One region of the Streptomyces sp. NPDC001985 genome, then DNA from elsewhere that is predicted to be linked to it. Evidence: riboswitches for the same ligand, from Rfam matches in the RefSeq annotation. Region 1 holds a riboswitch; the other holds the start of a gene.
What was found. A riboswitch is a leader RNA that binds a small molecule or an ion and turns the genes downstream of it on or off. The one in region 1 is predicted to bind cobalamin.
Positions count from the first base shown of each region.

Region 1 (4,907 bases):
GCGACGGCCGGCCGGGCCGTGCGGGCGGCGAACCCTCTCATGACGGGCTCCCTTCCCGGGTGCGGCGGCGGTCGCGGAACACCGCGGTCAGGGCGAGGCCCGTCAGGACCAGCGCGGCGGAGCCGGCCGCGAGCGAGGCCGCCGGGACGCCGGTGGAGGCCAGTTCACCGCCGGAGCCGTGGGCCCGGTCGCCGCCGGTGTCCGTGCCGGCGGTGCCGTCCGCTCCGTCCGTACCGTCCGTGACGATGTCGGGGGTGGACGACGAGGACGACGAGGGGCTCGGCGAGGGGGTGGGCGCGGGCGCGGGCTGCGGGCTCGTACCGCTCAGATCGCGGGTCAGCGTCCCGAAGGAGACACCGGTGCTGCCCCCCACGGCCTGGGTCGAGGCGCGCAGATCGGAGCCGCGCTGGCCCTCCTTCGCGACATTGAAGCCGCCGTCGCCGTTCTGCCGCGCGGCCAGGAACTTCCGCGCCTTGGCGATCTGCTTGCCGTACCGGGGGGCGTCCAGCGACAGGCCCTGCACCGCGAGGGCGGCGGAGTTCACGGAGTTCCCGGCGGCACCGGGGAAGCCGCCATCGGCGAACTGCCGGGTCGCGATCCACGCGAGGGCCCGGTCGACGGCCCTGTCGGTCCCCGGCTCCCCGACGAGGTCCAGGGCCATGGCGGCGATGGCCGTGGAGTCCACGTCGGAGTCGCCGGTGGAGGGGACGAGGCTGGGCCAGGCGCCGGAGGAGTGCTGAAGGCTCACCAGGTAGGCGACGGGGGCCGCCGCCGCGCTCTTCTCACCGGCCCTGAGCTGCGCGATGACCGCGAGCGACTGGGCGAAGACGGAGGGCGCCCAGGTGTAGGCGCCCCGCGCGGGACAGCTGCGGTCCGGGGCGGCGCTGGGCCGGGCGCAGACGGCCTTCGCGAGCCCCGCGATCAGATCCTCGCCGGCGAAGTCGCGCGGGTCGCGGCCGACGGCCTGGGCGAGCACGGCGGTCTTGCCGATGTAGCCGCCGCCGGCGTACGCGGTGCCCAGCTTGGTCCAGTCGTGGACGGTGCGGCCCTCGCCGTCCTCGCCGCCGCCGTCCAGGAAGTCGACGACGCCCCGCAGCTTGCCGTTGTCGAGACCGGTCGCGGCGAGCGCGTAGGCGCCGTCGATGGTGAGGCCGAAGTCCGCCCGCGCGGGGGCGCCGCCGGTGCCGTAGAACCGCCCCTGCCGGAGGTTGGCCGCGCCGGTCAGATAGGCGACCCCCTTCTTCAGGTCGGGTCCCTCGCCGTCGCCGGCCGGCGGCTCGGTCGGGGGCCCGGTCGGGGGCTTGGCCGGGCGGGGCTCCGTGGTCAGCCGGGCGAGACTGGTGTCCTTCCCGGCGAGGACGGCGACCGAGGTCGCGTAGACGGACGCGTCCGTCGCGTCCTCATCGAACCCGAAGCCCCCATCGGGGAGTTGCTGCCGGGAGAGCCAGGAGACGGCGGCGTCGGCACGGACGGTGTCGCCGAGGGCCCGCAGCGCCTGGGCGGCGTACGCGGTGGAGATCACATGGCCCGTGGTGCTCCCGGTCCAGCCGGGGAAGGCGCCGCTGGGGAACTGGCTCTTCCGCAGATAGGTGCGCGCCTTGCCCAGCTGCCCCGGGTGACCGCCGGCCTTGCGCAGCGCCAGGACGGCCGCACCCGTGCTGAGGAGATCGCCGTCGCAGACGGTGTGGCCGAGGCTCGCGGCGAAACCGCCGCTCCGGCACTGGGCCCGGGTCAGCCGGGTCACCGCGTGGGCCGGGGGCCGTTCACCGCCCCGCAGCAGCGCCAGCAGCGCCAGCGCCTGCGCCTCGGTGTACGTCGCGTTGCGGAAGTCGCCCCGGGCGGTGCACCCGGGAACGTGGACACCGGAGTCCGAACCGGTCGGACAGACATGGTCGGCGAGACCGGTGAGCAGATCGTGCCCGCCGACATCGCGCGGGTCCTTCTCGGTGCTGGTGGCGACCAGCGCGAGACGGGCCGCCGCCGCCGCGTCCGGGGCCGCGTCCGTCCCCTCCGGGTAGGCGTAGGCCGTCGCCCGGGAGCCGAGGAAGGCGGCGATCCGGTCCACGGTGCGGCTCCGGCCGTCCGCCGCGGCGAGCGCGTACGCGGCCTCGGTGGTCAGCAGATGGTTGGGGGTTTCGCCGCCGTCGTCCACCACCCGGTCGCCGCGGGTCAGCTTGCCCCGCACCCAGGAGGCGGCCTTGGCGATGTTCACCTCACCCGGCGGAACGGCGGGGGCCTCGGGGTCGGGAGCCGGTGGCAGGCCCTCCGCGCGGACCTCGTCGGGGCTGAAGTCCGGCTTGCCGGTGCTGCCGCCGACGTCGGTGCCGCCGTAGACCCACGCGTCCACGTCGCCCGGCTTCGGCCGGCGGTCCATCGCCCCGTGATGGCTGTAGCTCCACTCCGATGCGTCCCGCGAGGCGACCCAGTACGACCAGTACGCGGTGGCCTGCGGGGTGAGCACGCAGTCCTCGGTCGCCGGAGTCGGGTACTGCCTGCCGGAGTCGAACGAGCCGTGACCGATCCGGCAGATGAACGCGGGGCCGTCGTGACCGGTCCCGGCGGTGGTGAAACCGGCCTCGCGCAGCAGCTCGTAGCCGGTGGTGGGGGTGGTGTCGCAGCCGCGCGCGACACCGCCGCCGAAGGGGCCGAAGTCCACCGCGACGATGGCGCCCCGGGTGGCCGTGCACCGGTTGACCGGATCGGCCGCGGCCGGGGGAGCGGCGGCCAGGGACACACCCGTGCCCGCGAGCAGGACCACCGCCGTCACCAGCGCGGCCGGGCCCGCCCACCGTCTCCGTACGCCTGTCCCCACCACGGCCCCTCGTGTCCTCCGGGCGGCAGGGCGTGGCGGAGGGGCTCCGTCCGCTTCGAGTTCGAGCGGGGCACGGGGAGAGCCGGTCGACCACGCCGTAGTCCGCGACGGCGCTTCTCGCTGGAATCAGTCCTTCAGGCAATCCGGCTCGCCCGGCTGCTGCCGGGCCCACGGTTGCGGGTCAGCGCCGGAATTCGACCGGCTTTCCCTGAAGTTGAGTCTGTATCAGCGGGATTGGAACACGCGGACGAAGACAGCGTCAAGGTGACCTGAATCCCACCCGCGCGGTCCGGGGCCGCTGTGCTTCCCGCTCTGGTGGCCGGGTGGTCTCTCCGGTAGCGTCCAGGGCTGCCACATGGGGGAATCCGGTGCGAATCCGGGGCTGACGCGCAGCGGTGTGGGACGGCACGAGGGCCGTACCGAGCCCGAATGCCCATGCGGTGAAGCAGCATTCGACGCCGTACCACGCGCTTGGACGACGGCCCCGCACCCCCCGGCCGGGAGGGCTCCCTTCGGCATGGGTGCCGCCGGAGTCCCTGTCATCACAGGAGTGGCCCCCATGTCCCGTCCTCCGACCTCCCGACGCCTCGCCCTGGCGATCCCCGCCGCGCTCGGGGCCTTCGCCCTGACCGTGCTCCCCGCGTCCGCGACCTCGTCCCCCGCGCAGATCGCCACCTCGAAGACGAACGGTGTCGCCTACCTCAAGTCCCTCCAGGCCGCAGACGGTTCCTACGCCGGGTCCGGCCTCTCCAGCGAGTGGGCCTTCGGCGCCCTCGCCGCGGCCGGCACCGCCGTCGCCGATGTCGCCCCCGGCGGCGACACCACCAAGAACGCCCGCACCGTCTACCGGAACCTGCTCTCCACCGCGGCCTGGCCCTCCGCCACCCCGGTCGTCACGGACTACGAGCGCGCCACGCTGAACGCCTACGCCGCGGGCATCGACCCGGCCCGGGTCTCCCCGTCCCGCAATCTCATCGCGGACATCTACGGCTACTGGCAGACCGCCGAGGCCGGCTACTTCGGCCCCTCGGGCAACTTCAACGGCACGGTCTTCGCCGCGCTCGCCCTCAACGGGGCCAGGACGCAGAGCGGCGCCCAGCGCGTCCCCCAGGCCCTCGCCGACCGGATAACCACCCGGGTCCGGGCCAACCAGCACAACGACGGCGGCTGGGACTACCAGAAGGCCGAGGGCAACCCGACCCGTCTCAACGCACCCAGCGACGTGGACATGACCGGCGCCGCCATGGCGGCCCTGTGCACCGCCGGAGTCCCGAACACGGACGCCGACATCGTGCAGGCCAAGGCGTTCCTCAAGACCAGACTGCTCCCCGCGAACGGGGCCTTCGACTCCCTGTACGGCGCCAACACCAACTCCAACGGCTGGGCCGTCGCCGGGCTCAACGCCTGTGGCATCAACCCGCAGACCGGCGACTTCCTCACCTCGATGGGCAGGACCCCGGTCGACTTCCTCATCGCCAACCAGTACAACCCCGGCGGCGGCTTCAAGTACAAGCCGACCGACACCACGCCCTCCGCCTACTCCTCCGTCGACGCCCTGCGCGCCGTCGCGGGCGGCGGCTTCACCGCCGCCCCGCCCACACCGGTCACGGCGGGCGCGCCGCGATGGGTGGCGGCGAGCGCCTTCACCCCGGGGACGGCCACCGAACTCGCCCTCACCGTCGACGACGGCGCGGGGGCGCTCAAGGTCTGCTCCGTGGCCCTCACGCCCACCGGCGCCACGACCACCCTCGGAAACGTGCTGGACGCCGCCGCTTCGGCGGCGACACCGGCCGGCTGTGTGACCGCCGTGACGCCCTCGTCGGGCACCGGCGCGATCACCGCGCTCAACGGCAAGGCCAACAGCGGCTCCGGCACCTGGAAGGTGAGCACGGACGGCTCGGCCCTCGCCGCCGCCTCCCGCGCCCGGGTGATCAACGTCGGGGACACGATCGCCCTGCGCTGGGGAGCCTGACCGCCGGCCCGGCGGGGGCCCGTGAACCGAACGCCGGGAAAGGGCCCCCCCCCCGGGGGCGGGCCCCGCGCCCGCAAAAGAGAACGGGGGGGGGGAAAAGCCACCAGGACCCGGCGCGCGGGA
Region 1 covers NZ_JBEOYB010000064.1:44,897-49,803, forward strand. The annotation lists gene ABT122_RS25545 (hypothetical protein) at 1-41, opposite strand, end outside; gene ABT122_RS25550 (prenyltransferase/squalene oxidase repeat-containing protein) at 38-2,812, opposite strand; cobalamin riboswitch at 3,129-3,268, shown strand; gene ABT122_RS25555 (prenyltransferase/squalene oxidase repeat-containing protein) at 3,372-4,784, shown strand.

Region 2 (4,907 bases), on a different contig from region 1:
CCCCGCGCCCTGTGGCTGCTGCCCACCCCTGAGGTCCAGCGCCGCCGCCTCGCGGAACGCGGCCTGGAGCCGGGCCCGCTGGCGCTCTACCGGCATCTGGTGCGGGTGATCGAGGCGGAGGTGGAGGAGTACGGGGGCGCGGTGCTGCGGGTGGACGGGGAGCGGGGGGTGGCCGAGACCCTGGCGGAGGTGGAGGGGTTCTTCGCGGGGGAGTTGTCGGGGGTGCGGACGGCGGAGGGGCGGCGGGGGTTGTTGCGGTACGCGAACGGGGTGGTGGCGGAGCAGTACCGGGGGTTCCTGGGACGGGCGTGGGCGCCCCGGGCGGGCCTGGTGGCCCGTTTCGCCTGCGAGTGCGCCTCCCCTGTGTGCGAGGAGGACGTCCCCCTCGACCCCCTGGCCTACCCCCCACCCCTCCCCCTCCTGGCCCACGGCCACGCCGCACCCCCCAACGCTTCCGCCGTCTGAGGCACCCCTCTCAGCCCCACTGGCGTTTGAGGCACACCCCTCAGCCCCACCGGCGGCTGAGGCAGCACCACCCAGCCCCGCCGGCGGCTGAGCAGCACCACCCAGCCCCACCGGTGACTGAGCAGCACCACCCAGCCCCACCGGTGACTGAGCAGCACCACCCAGCCCCGCCGGCGATTGAGGCGCGGGGGTCCGGGGCTGGCCCCCGACCCGGGCCCGCACAGTGCGGGCACCTGTCGCACAGGGTCCGTCCTCAAACGCCGGACGGGCTGGATCTCTCAGCCCCTCCGGCGATTGAGGAGCACCACCCAGCCCCGCCGGTGACTGAGCAGCACCACCCAGCCCCGCCGGCGATTGAGGCGCGGGGGTCCGGGGGCCGGCCCCCGACCGTGGCCCGCACAGTGCGGGAACCTGTGGACCAGGGTCCGTCCTCAAACGCCGGACGGGCTGGATCTCTCAGCCCCTCCGGCGATTGAGGAGCACCACCCAGCCCCACCGGTGACTGAGCAGCACCACCCAGCCCCGCCGGCGATTGAGGAGCGGGGGTCCGGGGGCCGGCCCCCGACCGTGGCCCGCGGGATGCGGGCACCTGTCGCACAGGGTCCGTCCTCAAACTCCCCCGGAGCTGCCTCTGGCAGGTGCCCCCAGACGGGCTGGGTTTGCTCGGGCTACCGTGGCGCGGGGGCCGGTATCACGGGTGGGTGGTGGGGGTTTGACTCTCACATCGGTGTGAGGGTTTAGCGTCGGGGCACGGGCAACCGCCAGCTCACCACGGGAGTGACACCCATGCCCCCTTCTGTCGTCCACCTCAACGGCCACCCCACCACCACCCCCGCCCTCTCCCCCCTCGCCTTCGCCGGCCACGCCCACTTCACCGCCATGCAGGTCCGCGACGGCGGCGTCCGCGGGCTCGATCTGCATCTGGAGCGGCTGCGCGCCGCCTCCGTCGTGTTGTTCGGGCGGGCGCTCCCCGAGGAGCGGGTGCGCTCCCGTCTCCGGGCCGCGGTGGCCGCGGCCGGACCCGGCGATCTCTCGCTGACCGCCACGGTGTTCTCCCCGGCGGGCGAGTTCACGGTCGCCGGGCCCGAGGTGGAACCCGGGGTACTGGTCCGTACCGCACCCCCCTCCTCGGGCCCGGCCGGCCCGCTCACCCTCACCACCGTCGAGCACGAGCGCTTCCTCCCGGCGGTGAAGCACGTCGGCGAGGTCGCCAAGACCCATCTCCTGCGGCAGGCCGCCGCGGAGGGCTTCGACGACGCCGCCTTCGTCGACCGCCGCGGCCGGCTCAGCGAGGCCACCATCTGGAACCTCGCCTTCTGGGACGGCACCGCCGTGGTGTGGCCCCGCGCCGCGATCCTGACCGGGACCACCATGGGCATCCTCCGGCGGCAACTGGCCCACCTCGGCGTCCCCCAGCAGGTGCGGGACGTCACCCCCGCCGATCTGCCGGGGCTGTCGGGGGCGGTGGTGATGAACTCCTGGACCCCGGGCGTGGCGGTGCGCCGGATCGGCTCGGCGGCACTGCCCGCCGCGCCGGACTTCCTGGAGGTGCTCCACCGCGCCCACGGCGCCGAACCCCTCACGGCTCTCTGAGGAGCCGGGTGCCGCAGCGCAGATTCCAGCGCCCGGCCCGGGAGCTGAGTTCGGTGAGCGTCAGCGGCGCGATGTCCAGCCGCCAGAAGACGGGCAGCGGCAGGCCGAGCGCGTGAACCAGCGCGGCGCGCGCCACCGCCGGGTCCACCACCGCGACGAGCCGGCCGGTATCCGGGGGCAGCGCGTCCAGCCAGCCCCCGACCCGGGCGCACAGCGCGGTCAGCGCCTCCCCTCCGTGGGGCGCGGCCGACGGGTCGGTGAGCCAGTGCCCCACCGCGTCCGGCTCGTCCCGGCTCACCTCCGCGAGGCTCCGGCCGCGCCAGCGGCCCATGTCCCACTCGCCCAGCTCCGGCGCCTCCCGGGCGGCGAGCCCGAGCGCCCGGGCCGTCAGCCGGCAGCGCGGCGACGGCCCGGACACCGCCCGGTCCGCCCTCGGCAGCCCTCCGGCCGCCGCCCGCGCGCTCACCAGACCGGCCTCGTCCGGCGGTTCGCCCGCCTCGAAGCGGGCCTCGCGGAGGGCCTCCGTCGCCACCGGCGCGACCATCATCATCCGTACCGTCATTTCCGGCCACCCCGCGCCGTAGCGGTGCCCGCCCGCAAGCGGTACGGTCGCGTGGACATGACGAGAGTGTGATGGAAGTCCGGTGGGAATCCGGCACGGTCGCGCCACTGTGTACCCGCACCGACGCGGGAAGTCAGACCCCGCGCCCTCGTCTGCGGCACCAGGCACCACGACCGGGACGCGTGCTCCCTCAGGAGGTTCTGCCATGGCTCAATCCGCTGTGCCCGCCCCCACCGCCACACCGGCGGTCACCCCCGTCTCCTGGAAGGAACTCGCCCCCTGGGCGGCCTTCGTCGGCATCCTCATGCTGATCCTCCTCTACTTCGTCGGCGCCGAGCAGGGCGCCACCGCCCTCGTCTCCGGCGAGGGTGTCCATGAATGGGTCCACGACGGACGCCATCTGCTCGGCTTCCCCTGCCACTGAGGGCGGCCTGCGATGAACTCCATATCCGTACGGGCCCTGCTGGTACGGGGCATGCTCGCGGGCCTGATCGCGGGGGCGGTGGCCCTGGTGGTGGCGTACTTCCTCGGTGAGGGGCCGGTGGACGCGGCGATCGCGTTCGAGGAGAGCCACAGCCATGGGCACGGCGGCGAGGAACTCGTCAGCCGGGCCGTGCAGTCCACGGCCGGTCTCGCCACCGGTGTGCTGGTCTTCGGGGTCGCGGTCGGCGGTATCGCCGCGCTCGCCCACTGCGCCGCCATCGGCCGCGCCGGGAGCTTCGGCCCCCGTGCCACCGCCGCGTTCGTCGCCCTCGGCGGGCTGCTGACGCTGTATGTGGTGCCGTTCCTGAAGTACCCGCCGAACCCGCCGGCGGTGGGCGACCCGGGCACCATCGGGGAGCGGACGGCGGTGTACTTCCTGATGGTGGTGGTCAGTGTGCTGCTGGGGCTCGCGGCGCTGATCACCGGGAGGCGTCTCGCGCCCCGGCTGGGCAACTGGAACGCGACGGTGGCGGCGGTGGCGGGGTTCGTGGCCGCCACCGGACTGGCGTTCGCGTTCCTGCCCTCGTACAACGAGGTACCCAAGGACTTCCCGGCCGCGGTGGTCTGGGAGTTCCGGCTGGCGACACTGGCGATCCAGGTGACGCTGTGGGCGGTGTTCGGTCTGGTCTTCGGCCATCTGGCCGAACGGCTGCTCACCCCCGGGGCGCGCTCCGGGGCCCGCCGGACGGCGGCCACGGCGCGCTGACCACCGTACGGACACCGGCGGAGCCCCCGCCGGTGTCCGATTCCTTCAAGACCGGCGGCGCGGGGCCCGCCTACGGTGGGGGCATGACTCCGCGCTTCGACTCGATCGGCATCGTCGCCTCCGACATGGCCGCGTCTCTCGCCTTCTACCGCCGGCTCGGCCTGGACGTCCCCTCCGGCGCCGACTCCGCCCCGCACGCCGAGGCCACGCTCCCCAGTGGGGTGCGGGTGCTCTGGGACACCGAGGAGACCATCCGCTCCTTCGACCCCGGGTGGACCCGGCCCACCGGGGGCGAGCGGCTGGGGCTCGCCTTCCGCTGCGACACCGCCGCCGAGGTGGACTCCGTCCACGCGGAGCTGGTCGCCGCGGGGTACCGGAGCCATCTCGAACCGTGGGACGCGGTGTGGGGGCAGCGCTACGCGGTGGTGCTGGACCCCGACGGCTGCGGTGTCTCGCTGTTCGCGGACACGGACACGGACACGGACGCGGGCACGGACGAGGACTAGGCCGTCTCCTCAGGGGCGGGACGCGGTGTAGGCGGTGAGGGTCGTCCCGGCCAGCTCGCGCATCTCCCGGGCGAGGTGTGCCTGGTCGGCGCAGCCCGCGGCGAGCGCTGCCGCCGTGAACGGCACCCCCCGGCGCACCAGGGCCAGGGCCCGCTGGAGCCGCAGCACCCGGGCGAGGGTCTTGGGTCCGTAGCCGAAGGCGTGGAGCGAGCGGCGGTGCAGTTGCCGGGCGCCGAGGCCGACGGCGCGGGCGGCGGCGGAGACCGTCTGCCCGCTGTCCAGATGCCGGACAATCCGTTCCAGTACGGGGTCCGGCGGGTCCGGCGCGCCGGCGGCCGTCCGGAGCACCAGCTCCTCCAGCGCGGCGGCGGGGTCGGCCGCCGCGTCGATCCGCTCGGCGAGCCGGCGGGCCACGGCCGCGCCCCAGAGGTCGGCCAGCTCCACCCGCTGATCGCGCACCTCGTGCGCGGGGACGCCGAGGAGCGCGGGCGCGGTCCCGGGAGCGAAGCGCACCCCCGCGTACCGGGCGCCCTCCCCGCCGGTGTGGGCGCGTGTGTCGGGCCCGGCGACCAGCAGCCGCCCGGGGGTCCAC
Region 2 covers NZ_JBEOYB010000008.1:70,880-75,786, forward strand. The annotation lists gene ABT122_RS05345 (hypothetical protein) at 1-465, shown strand, start outside; gene ABT122_RS05350 (aminotransferase class IV family protein) at 1,252-2,058, shown strand; gene ABT122_RS05355 (histidine phosphatase family protein) at 2,045-2,620, opposite strand; adenosylcobalamin (AdoCbl) riboswitch at 2,680-2,773, shown strand; gene ABT122_RS05360 (CbtB domain-containing protein) at 2,826-3,044, shown strand; gene ABT122_RS05365 (CbtA family protein) at 3,057-3,809, shown strand; gene ABT122_RS05370 (VOC family protein) at 3,893-4,315, shown strand; gene ABT122_RS05375 (DUF6597 domain-containing transcriptional factor) at 4,325-4,907, opposite strand, start outside.
Region 2: another riboswitch for cobalamin. It lies ahead of ABT122_RS05360 (CbtB domain-containing protein); the one in region 1 lies ahead of ABT122_RS25555 (prenyltransferase/squalene oxidase repeat-containing protein).